Regions from separate parts of the Pantoea rwandensis genome, predicted to be linked through region 2. Evidence: predicted binding sites of a transcription regulator. Region 2 holds the regulator's gene; each other region holds the start of a gene.

Region 1 (7,956 bases), 300 kb from region 2:
TTATGACGGCCTGGAAGCTAGCCGTGCGCTCGCCTTCTTTGATGACGAAGCCGAAGAGCGTGATGAAGAGTCGCTGTTCCTGTGGATGCGCGCCCATCCGTTCGATGATTTAGTGGTTCTGGACGTCACCGCCAGCGCGCCACTGGCACAGCAATATCTTGATTTTGCCAGCCACGGTTTCCATGTTATCAGCGCCAACAAAGTCGCAGGCGCATCCAGCAGCCAGAGTTGGCGGCAGATTCGTGATGCGTTCGCCAAAACCGGTCGTCACTGGCTGTATAACGCCACGGTAGGCGCAGGATTGCCGGTGAACCATACGGTGCGCGATCTGCGCGAAAGCGGCGACAGCATTCTGGCCATCAGTGGTATTTTCTCCGGCACGCTGTCCTGGCTGTTCCTGCAATTTGATGGCACCGTGCCATTCAGTGAGCTGGTGGATCAGGCCTGGCAGCAAGGTCTCACCGAACCCGATCCGCGCGTGGATCTGTCGGGGCAGGATGTGATGCGCAAGCTGGTAATCCTGGCGCGTGAAGCCGGTTATGACATCGAGCCGGATCAGGTACGTGTTGAATCGCTGGTGCCGTCGGATTGCGAAGAAGAATCGATTGACCACTTCTTCGAGAATGCCGACGAGTTGAATGACCAAATGCTGCAACGCTTTGAAGCGGCGCAGGAGATGGGTCTGGTGCTGCGCTATGTGGCACGTTTCGATGCCAACGGTAAAGCCCGTGTGGGGGTGGAAGCGGTGCGTCCGGAACATCCGCTGGCTTCACTGCTGCCGTGCGATAACGTGTTTGCTATCGAAAGCCGCTGGTATCGTGACAACCCACTGGTGATCCGCGGGCCGGGCGCCGGCCGTGATGTGACAGCCGGTGCGTTACAATCGGATATCAATCGCCTCGCACAGCTACTGTAACCTGCCTTGCAACGCAGACGGTGCCCGCCGTCTGCGCTTTTCACCCTCTCCGCGAACATGAAACTCTTTCAACTTGATTGAATATTTGTCACGCCTGTACATTAATTTTAAGTTGACGCTAACGCGCTAATGGTTCATTTTGTGCATCTGGACGTCTAAACGTATGGATGTTCGCAGGCCGCAAGTTAATCGATATGTGACGACGAGGTAATCTGGATGAGTTTCTTTCACGCCAATCAGCGCGAAGCGTTGAACCAAAGCCTGGCTGAGCTGAACGGGCAAATTAACGTCTCTTTTGAATTTTTCCCGCCTCGTACCAGTGAAATGGAAGAAACCTTGTGGAGTTCGATTGATCGACTGAGCATCCTGAAACCGAAATTCCTCTCCGTAACCTACGGTGCGAACTCTGGCGAGCGCGACCGTACGCACAGCATCATCAAAGGCATTAAAGAACGCACCGGTCTGGAAGCGGCTCCGCACTTGACCTGCATCGATGCCACGCGTGATGAGCTGCGCACCATCGCGCGCGATTACTGGGATAACGGTATCCGTCACATTGTGGCGCTGCGCGGTGATTTACCGCCGGGCGGCGGCAAGCCTGAGATGTACGGCGCTGATTTGGTCGAATTGCTTAAAGAAGTGGGCGATTTTGATATCTCTGTAGCCGCTTACCCGGAAGTGCATCCTGAAGCGAAAAGTGCGCAAGCGGATTTGATCAACCTGAAGCGTAAGGTTGATGCTGGTGCCAACCGCGCTATTACGCAGTTCTTCTTTGATGTCGAAAGCTATCTGCGCTTCCGCGATCGCTGTGTCGCGGCAGGCATTGATGTCGAAATCGTGCCGGGCATTTTGCCAGTATCGAACTTTAAGCAGTTACAGCGTTTCGCCACCATGACCAACGTGCGCGTGCCGGGCTGGATGAACGCGATGTTTGCCGGATTGGATGACGATCCAGAAACGCGCAAAATGGTCGGCGCTAATATCGCGATGGACATGGTGAAAATTCTGTCACGTGAAGGGGTGAAGGATTTCCACTTCTATACGCTGAACCGCGCAGAGCTAAGCTACGCTATCTGTCATACGCTGGGTGTGCGTCCAACCTTAACGGCCTGATTTTCTTAAATTGAATTATGAGGGGGCCAATGCGCCCTCTTTCTTATTTGCACCATGTTACCCAGCGGGAAGAGGCGGCAAATTGAGTAAAGCGTTGGGCGCCATGGATGGCGCACGCCGAGCGATCAGGGACGAGACAGCGACTTTACGTAATTACCGCCTCTTCCCGCGACGCGCACCGCCCAAAAAAAAGGGCCAGATTGGCCCCTTCATGATTAGCGCATACCGCAACTAGCCGGTATTACGCATACCCGCTGCCACACCGGCAATCGTCACCATCAGCGCTTGTTCAACACGCGCATCTGGCGCATCACCACGCGCTTCCTGCGCACGTGCACGATGCAGCAGTTCAGCCTGCAATACGTTGAGCGGATCGGTATAAACGTTACGCAGCGCGATAGACTCGGCGATCCACGGCTGGTCAGCCATCAGGTGCGCATCGTTGGCGATGGTCAGCACGGCTTTAATATCCGCAGCCAGCTGATCGCGCAACTGCAGACCCAGCGGCCACAGTGATTTATCCACCAGACGCTGATCGTAGTATTCCGCCAGCCACAGATCGGCTTTCGAGAACACCATCTCCAGCATGCCAAGACGGGTGGCGAAGAACGGCCACTGGCTACACATCGCTTCCAGCTGATCCTGATGGCCTTCATCCATCGCCTTTTGCAGCGCCGCACCAGCACCCAGCCAGGCTGGCAGCATCAAACGGTTCTGCGTCCAGGCGAAGATCCACGGAATCGCACGCAGTGATTCCACGCCGCCGGTAGGACGACGCTTCGCCGGACGTGAACCGAGTGGCAGTTTACCCAGCTCTTGCTCTGGCGTGGCCGAGCGGAAGTACGGTACGAAGTCCGGGTTTTCACGCACATAGCCGCGATACATGGCGCAGGAATGGGCTGACAAACCGTTCATGATCTCTTTCCACTCGCGCTTAGGCTCTGGCGGTGGCATCAGGTTGGCTTCCAGAATCGCACCGGTATACAGCGACAGGCTAGCGATAGTGACTTCTGGCAAACCATATTTGAAGCGAATCATCTCGCCCTGTTCGGTCACGCGCAGGCCGCCTTTGAGGCTGCCCGGCGGTTGCGACAGCAGTGCTGCGTGCGCAGGTGCGCCGCCACGACCGATTGAACCGCCACGTCCATGGAACAGCGTCAGGGTGATGCCAGCTTTCTCACAGGTCTTGATCAGCGCATCCTGTGCTTCGTACTGTGCCCAACTGGCGGCCATCACGCCGGCATCTTTCGCCGAGTCGGAATAACCAATCATCACCATCTGTTTGCCGTTGATGAAGCCACGATACCAATCGATATTCAGCAGTTGTGTCATCACGTCATTGGCGTTGTTCAAATCGTCGAGGGTTTCGAACAGTGGCGCTACTGGCATCGCGTAAGGAATGCCGGCTTCTTTCAGCAGCAAATGCACCGCCAGCACGTCCGACGGCGTTTTCGCCATCGAAATCACGTAAGAGGCGATAGAGCCTTGTGGCGCTTCTGCCACCACTTTACAGGTATCCAGCACTTCGCGCGTGTTGTCGCCCGGCTCCCATTGATGCGGCAGCAGCGGACGTTTGGAGTTCAGTTCACGGATCAGGAACGCCTGCTTGTCGGCTTCTGACCAGCTTTCGTAGTCACCCAGCCCCAGATAGCGCGTCACTTCCGCAATCGCTTCGGTGTGGCGGGTGCTCTCCTGACGGATATCAATACGCACCAGCGGCACGCCAAAGCACTTCACGCGACGCAGCGTATCCAGCAACTGGCCATTCGCGATGATGCCCATGCCGCACTGTTGCAGAGATTGATAGATGGCGAACAGCGGTTGCCACAGTTGATCGTTTGATACCAGTAGATCGGCAGGGCGCGGCAGGCGCTCGCCTTTCAAACGACGGCCTAAATAAGCTTGCGTGGTCATCAGCTGGCCACGGATGCGCTTCAGAATCATGCGGTACGGTTCCAGCGCTTCCGGATCGCCGCACAGCTCACGCACTTCATCGCTGCATTCGGACATCGACAGTTCAGAAATCAGCACGCCCACGTCGCGCAGGAACAGATCGGCGGCTTTCCAGCGGCTCAGCTGCATCGCATGGCGTGTGATAGGCGCGGTGACGTTCGGGTTACCGTCGCGATCGCCACCCATCCACGAGGTGAATTTAATTGGCACGAAATCCACCGGCAGTTTAATGCCGAAGGTCTCTTCAACTTGCTCGTTCAGCTCGCGCAGGAATGCCGGTACGCCTTGCCACAGGCTATTTTCGACCACGGCAAAGCCCCATTTGGCTTCATCAATCGGGGTTGGGCGGTACTTACGGATTTCATCGGTATGCCAGGCTTGTGCGACCAATTGACGCAGGCGACGCATGACTTGCGTGCGCTCGTAATCGGAGAGATCGCTGTGGTCGAGTTGCTGCAGGCAGCTATTCACTTCACCCAGCATGTGAATCAGCGTACGGCGGGTGATCTCCGTTGGGTGAGCGGTCAGCACCAGCTCCAGTGACAGTTCTTCAATCGCCTGGCGAATCGAACTTTCGCTGATGTCGTTTTGCTGCTTCAGACGCTCAAAGGTCTTCTTCAGGATTTCAGGATTGTTCGCGCCATCGCCGCTGCGGGAAATGGTCTGATACTGCTCTGCCACGTTGGTCAGGTTGAGGAACTGGCTAAACGCACGCGCGACGGGCAGCAGCTCGTCGTTAGAGAGATTTTGCAGCGTGTTCAGCAGTTCCTTACGATCGGTGTCATTGCCTGCGCGGGAGGACTTAGAGAGTTTGCGGATAGTTTCCACCCTATCGAGGATGTTCTCTCCCAGTGCATCCTTTATCGTATCCCCGAGCAGTTTGCCGAGCATACTGACATTACTTCGCATTGCGGAATATTGTTCGTTCATTTGACCCTGACACCCTTATCGTCTTGAAAGTACCCTTACACCCAACGGGCATAACATCGTCTTTTATCTAGCCACGGTTCTTCCTGTTCGTCAATTGACTTAAATTGACGATAATTCGCTGCTAACTACCGAAAATTCATAGAATTAACTTGAGGGGAAGCGAGATAAGTTATTCTTATTATCAAATCCCGAACAATGACCGGGCAATTTACTGTTTTAACAGTGAATTGCCCCATCTATTGTTAATCAGTGACAAAAATGCTGAACAATCTGCGTGATAAGCGCATGAGTTGGCTTAATAAATGCGGTATCGATAAATTCATCTGGCTGGTGGGCCTGATTGATCGATCCCGGGCCTAAAACCAGCGTTGGACACAATTGCTGGATAAATGGCGCTTCGGTGCAATAGTTCACCACTTCAGTCGGCACACCCAGCAGTTTCTCCACCACTTTTACCAGCTCATGATCGGCAGGGCATTCGTAGCCAGGGATCGGCGGATGCAGTTCGCCCACGGTCAAACGCCCCGGCCAGCGTTCGCTTACCGGCGCCAGTGCTTCATTCAGCAAGCCATCCAGATCGCTTAGAGTTAAGCCCGGTAGCGGGCGAATATCCATGTGCAATTCGCAGCAGGCGCAGATACGGTTTGCAGCATCGCCACCGTGAATGTGACCAAAGTTCATGGTCGGATAAGGAATCGCAAATCCATCGTGGTTATAGCGATTTTTCAGGGTATTGCGCAGTTGCATCAGCTGGGTAATGGATTCGTGCATCAGCTCAATGGCGTTCACACCGCGTGAAGGATCGCTGGAGTGGCCTGACTGACCCTGAATACGAATCACGTTCGACAGATGGCCTTTGTGCGCGCGCACTGGCTTCAGTGAGGTCGGCTCACCAATGATGGCGCAATCCGGACGCAGCTGAGTGGATTCGGAAAAGTACTTTGCACCGGCCATGGTGGTTTCTTCATCGGCGGTGGCGAGGATGTACAGTGGCTTGCTCAGTTTGGTCACGTCAACGTCACGCAGCGCATCCAGAATAAAAGCAAAGAAACCTTTCATATCTGCGGTACCCAAACCGTACAGCTTGTTGTCGTGCTCGGTCAGGGTGAAAGGATCGCGCGTCCAGCGGCCATCATCATACGGAACGGTGTCCGTATGACCGGCCAGCAGCAGGCCACCCGCACCCAAGCCGCTGCGTGCCAGCATGTTGAATTTATGACGCGTCCCCGGGACTGGCTGGACTTCAACACTGAAGCCTAAATCGCGGAACCAGCCCGCCAGCAAATTGATTAAAGTTTCATTGCTCTGATCCAGCGCGCTGTCGGTGGCGCTGATCGATGGTGTGGCAATCAGCTGGCGGTAGAGTTCGATAAAAGGTGGTAATTTTGTCTTCACTGTTGACGGTCCTTGGGTTAGGATGTATCAATATTCATGCATTAATAGTGAATAAAAATACAATAACGTCGCTTGCAAGTGAAGAGTAAAATCATCTGCAAACGGCATCGTGGGCAACGGGGCAAAGCCGCGACCCGGAATGAGTGACTGTAAAAAGGGTTACAGCCTGATGTTGAATACGCTGATCGTTGGTGCCAGTGGTTATGCTGGCGTAGAGCTTGCCACTTACCTGAATCGCCATCCGCATATGAACATAACCGCTTTGGCGGTTTCAGCGCAAAGCCCGGACGCCGGAAAATTACTCTCCGATCTGCATCCGCAGCTGAAAGGCATTGTCGATTTGCCGCTGCAGCCGCTGAGTGAGGCTTCCGAGTGGGCAGACAAAGTCGATGTGGTGTTCCTCGCGACCGCGCATGAAGTCAGCCACGATCTGGCACCCGAATTCCTCAAAGCAGGCTGTGTGGTGTTCGACCTTTCCGGTGCGTTCCGTGTCAACGATGATGCTTTCTATACTCAATATTATGGTTTCAGCCATCAGCATCAGGATTGGCTGGATAAAGCCGTATACGGCCTGGCCGAATGGCAGCATGATAAAATCAAAGATGCGCAGCTGGTGGCGGTACCCGGTTGTTATCCCACGGCGGCGCAGCTGTCGTTAAAACCACTGGTCGAAGCGGGACTGCTTAACGATGCACAATGGCCGGTGATCAATGCTACCAGTGGTGTGAGCGGGGCAGGGCGTAAAGCCAACGTCGGCACCAGCTTCTGCGAAGTGAGCCTGCAGCCGTATGGCTTGTTCAACCATCGTCATCATCCTGAGATCGTGGCACACCTCGGTACGCCCGTGATCTTCACCCCGCATCTGGGCAGCTTCCCGCGCGGAATTCTTTCGACCACCACCTGCCGCCTGAAAGCAGGCGTGACGCAGCAGGATGTGGCAGTTGCCTTCCATAAGGCGTATCACGACAAACCCTTGGTTCGCGTGTATGAAAAAGGTGTGCCGGCGCTGAAAGCAGTCGTCGGTTTACCGTTCTGCGATATCGGTTTTGCCATGCAAGGCGAACATCTGATTGTGGTGGCTGCCGAAGATAACCTGTTGAAAGGCGCCTCTTCGCAGGCGGTTCAATGCTTAAACATTCGTTTCGGCTTCCCCGAAACGCTGTCACTGATTTAACGGACGGAAACTGCCATGAATCCATTAATCATTAAACTGGGCGGCGTGCTGCTGGATAGCGAAGAAGCGCTGGCCCGCTTGTTTGATGCGCTGCTGGCCTACCGCAATGAACATCAGCGTCCGCTGATCATTGTGCACGGCGGCGGCTGCCTGGTTGACGAGCTGATGAAGAAGCTCGCTCTGCCAGTGAAAAAGAAGAACGGTTTGCGCGTGACGCCAGCCGATCAGATTGACATTATTACTGGTGCCCTGGCGGGTACAGCGAACAAGACCTTGCTGGCCTGGGCGAAGAAGTATGGCATTGGTGCCGTTGGCTTATGCCTCGGTGATGCGGGGCTGGTGAACGTGGCGCAGTTCGACGAGGAACTAGGCCATGTGGGCAACGCGACGCCAGGTAATCCAGCGCTGGTAAATACCTTGTTGAGCGCGGGCTATATGCCGGTGATCAGCTCCATCGGTATTACTGACGGCGGCG
Region 2 (7,956 bases):
ACCGGTGAAACGGCTCTCGTTGATGCTGGATAAATACCAGAACACCCTCATCCAAATCTGAAATCGGCCGCTGCACCTTGCAGCGGCCTTTTTGATCCCACGCTGAAACAAAACCCGATGATATTGGCATCTATACTTTCCTGACTGGATGAAAACTAGCAGGAGAAGAATGATGTCCACCTCTCTACAACAACACGCGCTGTTTAAAACCGGCTATTTCGCTGCGGGCCAGTGGCACACCGCCAGTGACACCTTTGACGTCACTAACCCGGCAACCGGCGAAGTGCTGGCCAAAGTCGCCCGAGCGGGTAAGGCGGAAACCGAGCAGGCCATCACTGCCGCTCAGCAGGCTTTTCCGGCATGGCGTGATAAAACCGCGAAACAGCGCGCGGAGATCCTTCATCGCTGGTATCAACTGATCATTGAGAACAAAAGCTGGCTCGGGCAGCTCATGACGGCCGAGCAGGGCAAACCCCTGAAAGAAGCCGAAGGCGAAGTCGAGTACGCCGCCAGCTTTATTCAATGGTTTGCCGAGCAAGCTAAACGTGCCAACGGCGAAATCATCCCGCCTGCGAAACCCGGATCACGCATTTTGGCAACACGTGAACCGATTGGTGTGGTGGCGGCTATCACGCCGTGGAATTTCCCGATGGCGATGCTGACACGCAAGCTTGGCCCGGCGCTGGCAGCAGGCTGTACCGGCATCATCAAACCGGCGAATAATACGCCGCTGTGTGCCTTTGCACTGTTGGCTCTGGCACAAGAAGCCGGTGTACCTGATGGCGTGTTAAATGCGGTGGCGGGCGATACCCATGCCATCAGCGACGCCATTATGGCTAGCCAGGCGGTGCGTAAAATCTCGTTTACCGGGTCGACCGCCGTGGGCAAAACGCTGATGCGCAACGCAGCAGACACCATGAAGAAAGTCTCGATGGAGCTGGGCGGCAATGCACCCTATATCGTGTTTGAGGATGCGGATATTGAGGCGGCGGTACAGGGTGCAATAGCCAACAAATTCCGCAATGCGGGCCAGGTTTGTGTCAGCGTGAACCGTTTCTATGTGCACAACGCGGTCTACGATCGTTTCGTCAATCAACTGGCCGATGCCGTGGGCAAGCTGAAAGTAGGGAATGGCGTTGAAGAAGGCGTGATTGTCGGCCCGCTGATCGAGCGCTCGGCGCTGGAGAAAGTGGAAGAGCACGTGAAGGATGCGCTGAGCAAAGGCGGTAAGTTGCTGATCGGCGGCGAGCGTCATCCGCTGGGAGGCAACTTCTGGCAGCCGACGGTGATTGCCGAGGCGCATGAGGGGATGATGCTGGCCCAGGAAGAGACCTTTGGTCCGGTCGCCGCCTGCTTCCGCTTTGATGATGAAGCCGATGTCATTCAGCGCGCCAATAACACGGAATACGGATTAGCCGCCTATTTCTACACGCAAAATCTGCAACGGGTGTTCCGCGTCTCGGCGGCGCTGGAGGCCGGGATGATTGGCATTAATGAGTGTGCCGTATCCACCGAACTGGCACCGTTTGGCGGTGTAAAAGAGTCCGGTTTGGGACGTGAAGGATCGGTGCTGGGAATGGAAGAGTACCTGGAAGTGAAAGCGCTGCATATTGGTGGGCTTGCCTGACGGGCGGCCCTGCCTGCAAGAGGGAATCACGATGAGAACCGAGCGTTTTGATTTTGACGAAATCGTCGATCAAGCCCATTTCTATCGCCAGTTCAGCGATCGTTTTGCGCTGGCGGATCTGGCCATCAGCGATCTTGACGATCTCTGGGATGCGATACTTGGGGAGCAGTTGCCGTTGCCGCTGGAAATTGAGTTTGTGAATCTGGGGACAGGGCAGAAACGCCGGTATGGCGCATTAATCCTGCTGTTTGATGAAGCAGAAGAGGAGCTGGAAGGCCAGCTCCGCTTTAATGTGAAGTGACAAGCCGAAAAAGGGCCCCGGCGAGCGGGGCCAAAGGGTTCGTCAGAATTGACGAGGAATTATTTATACAGCTCGGCGGTCACGTGATAGCTGTCGCCGGTTTTCGCTTCAATCACTTTATAAGCACTGGCACCTTGTGCATCGGCTTTCTGAGAAAGCTCAGAACGATAATCCATTGGCGAACCGCCGGTACCGCTGATGGTGATAGTGCTGCCGGTAGGTTGCAGATTTTGCGCCTGCTCATCAGTTACCAGTTGTGCTGCTGATGCACCAAAGGCAAACAGGGAAAGAAGGCTGGCGGCTGCGATGGTTGCTTTGATTTTCATGATTTTTTCTCCTCGTTGTAATCAACAACCTGCGGCAAAAAGTGGGTGAGGCGGGTCGTCGATCAATTGTCTGGCGCCGTTCAGGCGCCCGACGTTCGATGTATTCTTATTTGTACAGTTCTGCAGTCACGTGGAAGGTGTCGCCACGGTTATTCTCAATGATGCGGTAATGGCTGGCACCCTGAGCATCGGCTTTCTGCGACAGTTCCTGACGGACGTTGGTCTGATCACCGTCAACACCGCTCACGCTGATGGTTTGATTCAGCGGTTGTAGTTGCTCGGCTTGTTCGTTAGAAACCAGGCTGGCGGCACTGGCACCGAAGGACAATACGGAAGCCAGACCTACGATGGCGATAGCTAATTTGGTTTTCATGATTCACTCTCCTGAAATGGGGTTTGGCAACCTGAGAGGCAAATGCGTCTCAAACGGGTCGCCGTTCACACTGCGTCTTGTTCAGTCAACTTATTTATAAAGCTCAGCGGTGGCGTGATAGCTGTCGCCGGTATTCGCTTCGATCACACGGTAGGCTTTAGCACCTTCCTGATCGGCTTTAGCATTCAGCTGCTCATGGATATCCATCGGAGAACCGCCCACGCCGCTCACACTAATGGTGCCGGCAGGTTGCAAATTCGCTGCCTGTTGGGCATTGATAGAATCTGCTGCAAAAGCACCAAATGACAGGGCAGATAGAACACTCAGGGTTGCGATAGTAGTTTTAACGTTCATGGTATTTTTCCTCGTCTTCTGTTTTTATCTTTTTCTTTCGTGTGATTTGCATCACGAAAACAAGTATAGATCTAATAACCCATGAAATTAATATCTGGCTAATAATGTTTGGTTGTTATTCTTTATCCTTATGGCACCTTTTTAGAACTGGAAGTTATTAAAACCGGTCAATCATTAACCATTGACTGTTATTTATTCGTAAAAACAATGATCTGCATCAAATTATCTTTTCGTGCGAAAGATCATGGTTGATCCCGCTGGCTGATACGCCATAAGAAGCTATAACCACTGAGCACAATATGTAAATCAGTGTAAAATAGCGCGAATGGTTAAGCAGGGGAAAAGGTCGTACCAATATTTCGGCGGATGCAGAACCGGCAGCTATATCGATAACTTATTATTAAAAAAGGATTTTGTAACAAGCGTGGCGGGTAACGGGTCATCAGGAAGGATGTTACCGGCAGATGATCTGCCGGTTAAGACCAGGGTTTTATAGTTCCTGTTCGAATAAAACCAGTACGGCATCGTGCAGCTGTTTTACGGAGAAGCTACGTGCAGGGGTAATAAAGATGGTGTCATCCCCCGCGATAGTCCCGAGAATGCCTTCCGCTTTACCGAGTGAATCCAGCAGGCGTGCAATCAGCTGCGCAGCACCCGGGCTGGTGTGAATCACCACTAAGGCATCATTGTAATCGATATCCAGCACCAGATTCTTCAATGGGCTGGTGGTGGTCGGCACGCCCAGTTCGGCTGGCAAACAATAAACCATTTCCATTTTGGCATTGCGGGTGCGTACGGCACCAAACTTGGTCAGCATACGAGAAACTTTTGACTGATTGATGTTCTCGAAGCCGTCTTCCTGCAGCGCCTGTACGATTTCGCCCTGAGAGCTGAATTTTTCTTCTTTTAATAACGCTTTGAACGCTTTGATCAAGTCGTCTTGTTTTGATGGGTTTCGCATAAGCTACCAATAAAAGAGGGGTGCAGCAGGCAACAGGCCAGCGGCAGATAAATTATTATGCATTTAGATGAATTTTTATGCAATAAGCGTAGTGAGAGAATCGCGCTAATCAACTGCGGACAGGCATCATAGCAGAGTTTTGTGTTGCGCCAAAATCGCGGGCTGACGCGCAAAGCGAAGGTTGCAATGTTGTTATAGTATTGAAGTGGTAACAACTATATCGATGATCATTGCCGTCCATTGTCTTCTGGCTGCGATTGTATCATTCAGGCGACTTCTGAAGTGGAGATGTCTCGGGAGCCGATTGCGGCGTCATGTTATTGCGCGACAGGTTTGTCGCTATCGCCTGAGAAGTTGATTAAACTCGTAACCTGATGGATTTTCGGCATATCTCTGCCCCACCTTCATAAGGAGTTCAGGATGAAAGTTGCCGTTCTCGGTGCAGCCGGTGGTATTGGCCAGGCGCTCGCACTGCTGCTCAAGACTCAATTACCCGCAGGTTCCGCTCTCTCACTTTATGATATCGCCCCGGTCACGCCCGGGGTGGCGGTTGATCTCAGCCATATTCCTACCTCAGTGAAGGTGGAAGGGTTCAGTGGCGAAGACGCGACACCTGCGCTGCAGGGCGCCGATATTGTGCTGATTTCTGCGGGTGTGGCACGTAAACCCGGCATGGATCGCGCCGACTTGTTTAACGTTAACGCGGGCATTGTGCGTAACCTGATCGAGCAGGTTGCCAGCACCGCGCCGAAAGCGCTGATTGGCGTGATCACTAATCCGGTTAACACCACGGTGGCGATTGCGGCTGAAGTGTTGAAGAAAGCCGGCGTGTATGACAAGAACCGCCTGTTTGGTGTCTCAACCCTCGACATTATCCGCGCCAACACCTTTGTTGCCGCGTTGAAAGGCAAGCAGCCTACCGAGATCGAGGTCCCGGTGGTGGGGGGGCACTCAGGCGTGACAATTTTGCCGCTGCTGTCGCAGGTTAAAGGCATCAGCTTCAGCGAACAGGAAGTGGCTGACCTCACTAAGCGTATTCAAAACGCCGGCACCGAAGTGGTGGAAGCGAAAGCTGGTGGTGGATCGGCGACCTTATCCATGGGGCAGGCTGCTGCGCGCTTTGGTCTCTCACTGGTGCGTGCGCTGCAGGGCGAAGCAAACGTGGTCGAATGCGCTTATGTTGAAGGGGATGGTGAGTATGCGCGCTTCTTCTCTCAGCCGCTGCTTATCGGCAAGAACGGTATCGTGGAACGTCGCCCGTTGGGTTCTTTGAGTGCGTTCGAACAGCAGGCGCTTAACGGTATGCTGGAAACGCTGAAGAAAGATATCGCGCAGGGCGAAGAGTTTGTGAAGTAACGCTCAGCAGAAAAAACAACGCCCGGTGATTGCCGGGCGTTGTCATTTATAAGCCGCCAGATTTAAAGGTCTGGCTGGACGGTGAGCCATTGCTGGCCGGTGTTTTACGCCCCAGCGTTTCCATACGCACCTGGAATGGTGGGAACGGCATCTCAATGCCGTGCTCTTCAAAGCCGCGCAGAATCAACTGATGCAACTCATGACGCAGCGGCATGCGGTGGCCCATCTCAGCCGCGTGCACACGCAATTCAAACAGCTGAATGCCTTGCTGTAAATCCACCAGGAACACATCCGGCGCGGGCATATCCAGCACATAGGTACAGCGCTCGGCCGCCTGCTTGAGAATGTTGGTGACTTCATCACTGTTAACATGAGCCGGAGCCGGAATGGTCAGCACCACACGCGTGACAGAATCCGACAACGACCAGTTAACGAACTGCTCAGTGATAAAGGCCTTGTTCGGCACAATGATCTCTTTACGGTCCCAATCGGTAATCGTCGTAGCGCGGGTATTGATGCGGGTAATGCTGCCGGTCAGATCGCGAATGGTAACGGTATCGCCGATACGAATTGGCTTTTCGAACAGGATAATCAGACCAGAAATAAAGTTGGCGAAGATCTCCTGCATACCAAAGCCCAGTCCCAGACCTAATGCCGCCACCAGCCACTGCAGTTTTGCCCACTCAACACCAATAATCGAGAAGCCGACTAACCCGCCAATCAACATCAGTACGTATTTGGTCAGGGTGGTAATAGCGTAACCGGTGCCGGGCGTCAGGCTGATGTGTTGCAGCAGTGCCAATTCCAGCAGGGCAGGCATGTTGCGCACCAGCTGGGTGGTAATAATGAACACCAGGATGGCAATCAGCACCGCACCCAGCGTTATCGGCTGCACGCTCTCCACGCCCTGCACCGTGGTGCTGGCATCCCATAGCGGGATATTATCGAGGAAGCTAAAGGCCGAGTGAATTTCCGACCACAGCACAATCACCGATACCAGCGCAATCAACGTCAGAATGGAGCGCACCAAACGCAATGACTGCGCGCTGATCTCATCTAAATCCAGGCTCGGCTCTTCAATTTCGATGGTATCGGCGTTGGCGGGCGTTTGTTGATCTTTCTCTTCTTCGCTGCGCGCACGGTTCGCCAGCATATCGGCACGGCGTTGGCGGGCGCGATCAAAGGCGATGCGGCGACGTTGGATCAGCATCCAGCGGCGAATAATGTGGTAAATCACCAGCAGGAAGAACCAAATGCCTACCGAGGTTTCCAGGCGTGCCAGCAGGGCCTGCGCCGTTGCCAGATAGCCGATGCAGGAAGCCAACGCCGCCACCAGCGGGATGGCAATCATCAGGTTCCACAGAATGCGGTTAACGAAGTTGTCGCCGTTGCCCTCTTTATCCAGATACAGCGGAATGCCTGCACGTTTGAGGCTGACGGTGACAATACTTAACGCACCGCAAATCAAAATGAAGCACAGGCGACCGAGCGTGCCGGAGAACTGCGGATCGTCCAGATTGGCAAAGGCAATCAGCAGCATGATCAGCGGCACAATCAGGCCAACCGTCAGAGAGTAGTAACGCATAGCACGCGCTACCCGCGCCTGCGGCCAGCGGAAGTGCACCACAAATAGCCCATCATGACGCGCAAAAGCAGCACTGATCATAAAGGCCCACAGCAGCGGCAGCGTGGCGGTGATGCCATCTCCAATCGCAACGGCAAACGGATAAGGCCAGGCGTGCTGCAAACCAAAGCCCAGCGCGGCCCACAATACCGGCAGCGGCACGGCGACCAGAATCGACCAGAACACGGTGCGCAATGTCAGGCTAAAGCGGTCCTGGGTCACTTTGCCCACTTTGCTGGCGGAACGCGCCATAAAGGCATTGTAATGACGGCGCGAGCTGATGCTGAAGCCCACCAACAGCACTGCGCAGATGATTGGCATCACGGTTTCTTTGCTGGTAAACATCATCGCCAGCGCTTTACCGAGTTGCCCTAAGGTATCCAGCGACAGCAGGCGGGTTAAGTCACGCGCCACGTCAATCGGATACTTCAGGTCGATGGCGCTGACATCCGCCGTCCAGAACAGATAACGGTGGGTGGCTTCCTTCACTTCACCCAGGGCGTCCTGCAACTGCGTGTTCGACACCTTCAGCTTGGTGATTTCCAGAATCAGTGTATCGCAGCCGGAGATCAGTGAATTGAGCAGCTCGCGCTGGGTTTTCAACTGGGCATCAAGAATACGGGTTTGCTCGCTGGTGAACGGCGTGCCGTCATCCTGCTTCTCTTTGCGCAGATCCTTTTGCCGCTCCAGCAAATCTTCATAATGCAGTCGTTGTACACGCAGCTGGCCCATCTCGCTGTCGATCTGCTGCGACTTCGGCATATCCGGCAATCTGGCGACTTGCGCACGCAAGGCTTCACCCAGCAGATTCGAGGCGCCCAGCCATTGTGATTGTTCGCGCAGCGTGCTGAGAGCCTGGCGCACCTGTAGCGTTTGGTTGGTGGCCAGACGTTGCTGCGAAGCGACCAAATCCATACGTTGGGCCTGCGCATTCAGGTCGGCTGATAGCTCACGGTTGACGCGGAATTGATCGCTGATCGAAGCCGGTAAATCGCCACTGTTTTCCGCCAGCTGTTCAGTGCGTTCGAGCGCCA
Region 3 (7,956 bases), 1.1 Mb from region 2:
GACTTCATGGGCAGGATCAGATTCAAGCCGGAGAGCAAGCGCAGAGCTGGCAGTTCACCATGCCGCGTTTGAAGGGCAGCCCGGTCAAAGGCAGTTTCACTCTGGTGGAAGCGAAAAACGGCTGGCGTGGCTTTATTGATTTCAGCGGCAAAGCGCGGCGTATGGTGAGTGATATTCGCTGGCTGTCACCCACGCAGCTGACCTTTAGCGTTGATACCTGGATGGGGCCGTTCCAGCCAATGGTCACTCTGACGCAGGACAAACTGACCGGCTACATGCTGGTGGGCAATGTGCGCTATCCCACCGAGGGCAATAAGCTGGCGCAGGTGCCAACCGGCATTCAACCCTCCGTCCCTACGCCACAACAGATGCAAAACAATCTGATTGGTGGCGAGGCTGCGCTGTGGGCGGAAAACGTCAACAGTCGGGTCATTGATACGCGTCTATGGCCGCGTGCCTTTGTGGTGGCTGAGCGCCTGTGGTCGGCGAAGGATGTCACCGACAGCGACAACATGTATCAGCGTTTAAACGCGGTGGATCGCTGGGGCACGGTATCGGTGGGATTACAACAGCATCAGCAGGCGGACGTGCAGATGATGCGGTTGGCCAACACCAGCGATATCACGCCGCTGCGCGTGCTGGCGGAGGTGCTGGAACCGGCACAGTATTACACGCGTCAGCACCTGAAGTTCCAGGCCGGGCATTACGATTACTTTGAGCCGCTCAACCGTCTGGCGGATGTGCTGCCTGCTGAGAGTGAAGCGGTGCGCTTACTGGACAAACAGGTGGATGCTCTGATGGCTAATCGCGAGGATCGCGGCGCGGCCAACGCCATTCGCCAGCAATTTCAGCGTTGGCAAAACAACAGTGATGCTGTGATGCCGTTGATATTGAGCAATGACCAATTGAAACCGTTGCAGCAGCAGGTTCAGCAGGTGGCGGAACTGAGCCGCATGGGCATTGATTTGGTCAATGCGATGCAGCGTAATCAGGCGTACGGTGCCAGCGAAGTGGCCGGGATGCATGCCAAACTGGATGCTGCGGCACAGGTGCAGGATGAAACTGTGCTGGCGTTGGTCAGGCCGCTGGAGAAGTTATTGAGGTCGTCTAAATAAACGGATGCGCGATGAATTTCTACGGGAACGGGGTCACTCCACTACTCGTTGGAATGGTGTCCAACTTTCGGGGTTCACTTCTTGAATCGTGCCGCTACCGGGGGATGGCACACCATAGAATTATGCCTCTACGAGGAGATGGCACACTATAAAATCAGGCCGCTACGGGAGTGAAGAGCAAGCCATGAAATGATGCCGCTAACGTGATGTTCTCACACACTCATTGCGCCGCCACAGTTGAGCAAAAGTTTGTAGCGGCGCAATGTATTGCGCATTGCCTTTACTTAACGACGAACGGCAATTGCCTCAATCTCGATCTTCACATCTTTCGGCAGACGCGCGACTTCCACACAAGAACGTGCCGGGAAGCTGGCGTTGTGCTCGGTGAAGAAGGCTTCGTAAGTGGCATTGACGGTAGCGAAGTCGTTGAGATCTTTCACAAACACGGTGGTTTTCACAATGTCGCCCACTTTCAGGCCAGCGGCTTCCACAATCGCCTTCACATTTTCCAGTGACTGACGCGCCTGCGCAGACACATCATCCGCGACGGCACCGGTCGCCGGATCAACAGGGATCTGGCCTGAAGTGATGATCATGCTGCCGAGATCCACGCCCTGCACATAAGGGCCAATTGCTGCGGGTGCTTTTTCTGTGCTGATTTCGCGAGACATTGCTTCTCCTTAGAAGTGCGCAGCCGACCCTTGTCAGCCGCGTATTGGTTCGCCCCATTATAGGGACGATAGGCACGATTACCAGTGACCGAGCACCACGTGGCGCGCGAACTCTTTCTCGCAATATTTGCACTTCAGGTGCACATCATCGTCGCGCTGTTTCACCGCAAAGCTGCTGCATACCGGCTCACTGCGGCTAATGCAGTTGCTGTTCGGACAGGTGAGCACACGCTCGACACGATCCGGCAAGGTTGGGGCGATTTTCGCCACCACTTCGTATTCATCAATGCGGTTAACGGTGGCGTGAGGCGCATACACCGCCAGCTGATTGATCTGATCGTCGGTCAGGAAGGTATTCTCGATCTTAATCAAATCCTTGCGGCCCATCTCACCCGAAGGCAAATTCAGGCCGATGGTGATGCGCTGGTCGGTCTCGGTCAGGCGAAACAGTGACAGCAATTTAAAACCGACCTGCGCAGGAATATGGTCGATTACCGTGCCACGCTTGATGGCTTCAACCTGCAATTTATTATCGTGAGTCATCGGTTTCTCCTTACAGTGCCAGTTCGCTATTCAATACCAGTGCCAGCAGAGCCTGGCGGGCGAAGATGCCATTGCCCGCCTGCTGGAAATACCAGGCGTGCGGCGTGCTATCGACGTCAGTGGTGATCTCATCAATACGCGGCAGCGGATGCAGCACTTTCATGTTATCGCGTGCACCGGCTAAATCGGCCGCGCGCAGAATGAATTGTGCTTTAACGTTGGCATACTCAGACGGATCGAGACGCTCTTTCTGCACACGGGTCATGTAGAGGATGTCGAGTTCTGGCATCACTTCTTCGATGGTGTCATGACGCGTCCAGACAATGTTCTGCTCATCCAGCATGTCGGTGATGTAGGCCGGCATCGCCAGCGCATCCGGCGCGATAAAGTAGAAACGGTTGCCGGTGAATTTCGCCAGCGCCTGCGTTAGCGAGTGCACGGTGCGGCCATATTTCAGGTCACCGACCATCGCCACGTTGAGATTATCCAGGCGGCTTTGGGTTTCACGGATGGTGAAGAGATCGAGCAGGGTTTGCGTCGGGTGCTGGTTGGCACCGTCACCGGCATTGAGAATAGGAATGCCGCTGGAGAATTCGGTCGCCAGACGCGCGGCGCCTTCCTGTGGGTGACGCATCACAATCGCATCGACATAAGTGCTGATCACCGAAATGGTGTCGGCCAGCGTTTCGCCTTTCTTACCCAGCGAGGTGTTGCTGCCGTCGGCGAAGCCCACCACCGAAGCGCCGAGGCGATGCATGGCGGTTTCAAACGACAAACGGGTACGTGTTGAAGCTTCAAAGAAGCAGCTGGCAATCACGTTATGCTTCAGCAGTTCCGGCTGGGGATGAGCCTTTAGCTGGGCAGCGGTGTGTAACACCAACTCCAGCTCTTCGCGGTTGAGATCGTTAATGGAAATAATGTGCTTGCGATATAGCGGGTTGGCCATAGCGTTCTCCTCTGCGCTGCCGGATTGCGGACAAAAAAAAGCCCCTGCTTAAGGGGCTTTTTTTACGATCAATGGTTGACGGAAAGAAACAGCTGCATCGCCTGTGGTCAGGCGGGGTAGAGCGGCAAATTGTGCGCTGCGCTGTTGCATGTTTCCTCCGGCAAATTGTGGCGCATTATACGCATTCACTGATTTGCATCAAGCAGAAATCGCCGCAAGGTAAACGTTTGCTTTACTTATTACCCAGCGTGGCGACCATCACCGCTTTGATGGTATGCATGCGGTTTTCGGCCTGATCGAAAACGATGCTGTGCGCCGATTCAAACACCTCATTACTCACTTCCATGCCGTCTTTCAGACCATACTGTTCAGCCATCTGACGGCCCAGCGTGGTTTGATCATCATGGAAGGCGGGCAGGCAGTGCAGGAATTTCACCTGCGGATTGCCGGTCAGTGCCAGCATGGCGCTGTTGACCTGATACGGACGCAGCAGGGCGATACGCTCTTCCCATACTGATTTCGCTTCACCCATCGACACCCACACATCAGTGTAGATGAAATCCGCACCTTGCACGCCTTCGCCAATGTCTTCGGTCAGGGTGATTTTGCCACCGGTTTTCTGTGCGGCAACGCGACACTGTTCAACCAACTGCTCTTCCGGCCAGCAACCCTTCGGTGCCACCAGGCGCAGGTCCAGACCCACCAGTGCCGCCGCTTCCAGCATGCTGTTGCCCATGTTGTTGTGTGCGTCACCCACATACACCAACGTCATGTCGCTTAATGGTTTACCTGGCAGATGTTCTTGCATGGTGAGCAAATCTGCCAGCAACTGCGTCGGGTGGAATTCCGTGGTCAGGCCGTTCCACACCGGCACACCGGCAAATTCCGCCAGCGTTTCCACCAGTTCCTGACCGAAGCCACGATACTGAATGCCGTCATACATGCGGCCAAGGACGCGCGCAGTATCTTTCATTGACTCTTTATGGCCGATTTGGCTGCCGCTTGGGCCGAGATAGGTGACGTTAGCGCCCTGATCGTATGCGGCAACTTCGAAAGAGCATCGGGTACGGGTCGAGTCTTTTTCGAAGATGAGCGCGATATTCTTGCCTTTCAGGTACTGCGTTTCCTGGGCATTTTTCTTAGCGTGTTTTAATTCACCTGCCAGACTTAGCAGGTCGGCGATTTCAGCGGGGGTGAAATCCAGCAATCTCAGGAAGTGTCTCGAATACAGCTGACTCATACAGCGCTCCAGATAGGGACTAATAATGAATTAAAATTCAATCTAACCGTATGAATATGCATTTTCAACCCCGGCGTTAAGAAACTTTCTGTTTTGTGTAGTGGCGCGCGAGGCAGTGTGGGAAAATAATTGCATTCACGTCGAACATTTTGAGGACACGCACATGGCATATGAAGCATTGCTGGAAGAACAGCGCGAAGAAACCCGCCTGATCATTGAAGAGTTGCTGGAAGACGGCAGCGATCCGGATGCGCTTTACACTATCGAGCATCACCTCTCTTGCAACAACTTCGACTCACTGGAGAAAGTGGCGGTTGAGGCTTTCAAACTGGGCTTTGAAGTGAGCGAGCCGGAAGAGCTGGAGCTGGAAGAGGGCGGCACCGTAATGTGCGTGGACATCCTGAGCGAAGGCGCATTAAAGCCAGAGCTGATTGATGCGCAGGTTGAGCAACTGGTGAATCTGGCCGGCAAATTCAACGTCGATTACGACGGCTGGGGCACTTATTTCGAAGACCCGGACGCGGAAGATGAAGACGACGATGGCGACTTCATCGACGACGAAGAAGACGACGGTGTGCGTCACTAAGTTTTGATGGGCGGCGTTCGTCGCCCAACTCTCATTCCCCGCCAGAATAAAGAACGCCGATGAATTACGCTCCACTGTTAGAACCCATCTATGAATTCCTGCACTGCCGCACGCCACAAGCGTGGATTGATGAGGCACGCAAGCCAGAAAACCTGACGCTGTTGCTGACCGACCACATGGTGTGCGAGCTGAAAGCGGCTCAAACCGCGGTGTTTATTATTCGTCGATATGTGGCCGATAAGCCGAGTGGCGATGCCATTCTGGCGTGGCTCAAACCCTATGAAGATTTCATCTATCGCGATGAGCCGGACAGCAACTTTATCAATGCGCATAAGAATCTGACCAAGAGCATCATCGTGCGTAATGAACTGCCATGGGCGGATGACTTAGTCGAGATGATGATTCTGCTGATCAAAGAAGAGCTACATCACTTCTATCAGGTGTGGGAGATTATGCAGTCGCGGGGTTTGCCGTACCGTAAAATCACTGCCAGCCGTTATGCCAAAGGATTGATACGCGAAATCAGCACCTTTGAACCGGATGCGCTGGTGGATAAGTTGATTTGCGGAGCCTACATTGAAGCGCGATCCTGCGAACGTTTCGCCAGCCTGGCGCCGTATCTGGATGATCAACTGCAGAAGTTCTATATCTCACTGCTGCGTTCTGAAGCGCGCCACTATCAGGACTACCTGAAGCTGGCGGAACAAATTTCAGCGAAGGATATTGCCCCGCGCGTGCAGGCCTTTGGTGCCGCCGAGGCGCGCTTAATCAGCGAGCCAGATGGTGAATTGCGTTTTCATAGCGGTGTGCCCGCATTTTAAACGAGTGCGCAGTCATGCGCACTCATCACAACACCTTTAGCATCCGCACTTCACAATCGCCGTGCCCGGTACAACCCATGGCGCTGTCAATCAGCTCAAAGCCCAATGACTCATACAGCTTAATCGCGCGGGTGAGGGTACCGGTGGTTTCCAGGTAGCAGCGGCGGAAGCCCTGCTGACGCGCATACTCCATCGCCCGCAAAGCCAGCGCACGCGCCAGCCCTAAACCGCGCACTTGAGGCAGGAAGTACATCTTCTGCAGTTCACAAATATCCGGCGCGCTACACGCCAGCGGTGCCACGCCACCGCCGCCCACGACGAGACCTTCATGCTCGACAATCCAGTAAGCGCTGTTGGCTTCGCTGTACAACTCGAACAAGCGATCCAGATTTGGATCGGACACGGTGTAGCCTTTATCTGCGGTCAGGCCAAACTCTGCGGACACATCACGGATCACCTGGGCAATCAGCGGATTATCGGCCGCAACAATCGGGCGCACCTGTAAATTCAGTGGCGTAGCGGTGGTCATCATTTTCTTCCGGTGTAAAAAAGCCGGGCAGTGCCCGGCCTGGATTAAGCAGTTGGACTGATGCGCTTACAATGCCGCAATCACGCCCTGCTGTTCAATCAGTTTTGCTTTTGATTGTTCCAGCTCAACAATGCGCTCGCGCTCTTTGGCCACGACCGCTTCCGGTGCGCGTGCCACAAAGCCTTCGTTCGCCAGTTTGATCTGGATTTTCTCAATCTCGACATCCAGCTTGGTGAGCTCTTTCGCCAGACGATCCAGCTCGGCTTCTTTGTTGACCAGATCCGCCATCGGGATCAGTAACTCAGCGCCTTCGACGATCTTGGTGACTGAGACCGGACCTTTCTCGCCCGCAGGCAGGATGGTCAGGCTTTCCAGACGCGCCAGGCGCGACAGGAAGCTACGGTTCTCATCCACACGACGCTGCGCGGTTGGCGAGCAGTCACGCAGCAGCACATCCAGCGGTTTACCCGGAGCGATGTTCATCTCCGCACGGATGTTACGCACGGCCACGATCGCCTGCTTGATCCACTCGATATCCGCTTTGGCTTCGGCATCTTCTTTCGCCGCGTCAAACTGCGGGAACGGCTGCAGCATGATGGTATCGTGATCGATGTTCTTCAAACCTTTCACACGCTGCCAGATGGTTTCGGTGATGTAAGGAATGATCGGATGCGCCAGGCGCAGCACCGCTTCCAGCACGGTGACCAGCGTATTACGCGTGCCGCGCAGTTCCGCTTCGCTGCCGTTGGTCATTACCGGCTTGGTCAGCTCCAGATACCAGTCACAGAACTGGTTCCAGGTGAAGTCGTACAGGATGTTGGCAGCGATATCAAAGCGATAGCTGTCAAGCGCCTCACGATAGGCTTTCACGGTGCTGTTGAATTCGGTCAGAATCCAGCGATCCGCCAGTGACAGCTTCAGTTCGCCGCCGTTCTGGCCGCAATCATGCTCTTCGGTGTTCATCAGCACGAAACGGCTGGCGTTCCACAGCTTGTTACAGAAGTTGCGATAGCCTTCAAGACGCTTCATATCCCAGTTGATGTCACGGCCGGTTGAGGCCAGTGCAGCAAGGGTAAAGCGCAGGGCATCGGTGCCGGAAGCCACAATGCCGTCCGGGAACTGCTTCTCGGTACGTTTGCGGATCTTCTCAGCCAGCTGCGGCTGCATCATGTTACCGGTGCGTTTCTCCAGCAGATCTTCCAGCGAAATGCCGTCGATCATATCCAGTGGATCGATGACGTTGCCTTTCGACTTGGACATCTTCTGGCCTTCTTCATCACGGATCAAACCGGTCATATACACGGTTTTGAACGGCACCTGAGGCTTGCCGTCTTCGTCTTTGATGAAGTGCATGGTCAGCATGATCATGCGCGCAATCCAGAAGAAGATGATGTCGAAGCCGCTCACCAGCACGCTGGTTGGGTGGAAGGTACGCAGCGCTTCGGTATTCTCTGGCCAGCCAAGGGTCGAGAAGGTCCACAGACCTGATGAGAACCAGGTATCCA

Evidence for each region. Region 2 encodes ArgR, which controls arginine synthesis, uptake and breakdown. Its sites were predicted from a motif close to ANTGAATAAAAATACANT; they were not measured.
Region 1: argC (N-acetyl-gamma-glutamyl-phosphate reductase) is a predicted target of ArgR. The motif match lies at 6,354-6,371, and genes of this name have one in related genera.
Region 3: argF (ornithine carbamoyltransferase) is a predicted target of ArgR. The motif match lies at 4,540-4,557, and genes of this name have one in related genera.

Annotation. Positions count from the first base shown of each region.
Region 1 is NZ_CP009454.1:663,780-671,735, forward strand. Features, by position in the region: gene LH22_RS02950 (bifunctional aspartate kinase/homoserine dehydrogenase II) at 1-916, shown strand, start outside; gene metF (methylenetetrahydrofolate reductase) at 1,133-2,029, shown strand; gene ppc (phosphoenolpyruvate carboxylase) at 2,261-4,912, opposite strand; gene argE (acetylornithine deacetylase) at 5,159-6,307, opposite strand; gene argC (N-acetyl-gamma-glutamyl-phosphate reductase) at 6,477-7,481, shown strand; gene argB (acetylglutamate kinase) at 7,497-7,956, shown strand, end outside.
Region 2 is NZ_CP009454.1:959,382-967,337, forward strand. Features, by position in the region: gene aaeB (p-hydroxybenzoic acid efflux pump subunit AaeB) at 1-61, shown strand, start outside; gene LH22_RS04400 (NAD-dependent succinate-semialdehyde dehydrogenase) at 173-1,627, shown strand; gene LH22_RS04405 (barstar family protein) at 1,659-1,928, shown strand; gene yhcN (peroxide/acid stress response protein YhcN) at 1,988-2,254, opposite strand; gene LH22_RS04415 (YdgH/BhsA/McbA-like domain containing protein) at 2,361-2,627, opposite strand; gene yhcN (peroxide/acid stress response protein YhcN) at 2,718-2,981, opposite strand; gene argR (transcriptional regulator ArgR) at 3,472-3,942, opposite strand; gene mdh (malate dehydrogenase) at 4,363-5,298, shown strand; gene mscM (miniconductance mechanosensitive channel MscM) at 5,345-7,956, opposite strand, start outside.
Region 3 is NZ_CP009454.1:4,151,754-4,159,709, reverse strand. Features, by position in the region: gene LH22_RS19080 (beta-N-acetylhexosaminidase) at 1-1,115, shown strand, start outside; gene ridA (2-iminobutanoate/2-iminopropanoate deaminase) at 1,400-1,786, opposite strand; gene pyrI (aspartate carbamoyltransferase regulatory subunit) at 1,865-2,329, opposite strand; gene pyrB (aspartate carbamoyltransferase) at 2,340-3,275, opposite strand; gene argF (ornithine carbamoyltransferase) at 3,508-4,515, opposite strand; gene rraB (ribonuclease E inhibitor RraB) at 4,679-5,101, shown strand; gene miaE (tRNA isopentenyl-2-thiomethyl-A-37 hydroxylase MiaE) at 5,161-5,922, shown strand; gene LH22_RS19045 (GNAT family N-acetyltransferase) at 5,948-6,454, opposite strand; gene LH22_RS19040 (valine--tRNA ligase) at 6,518-7,956, opposite strand, start outside.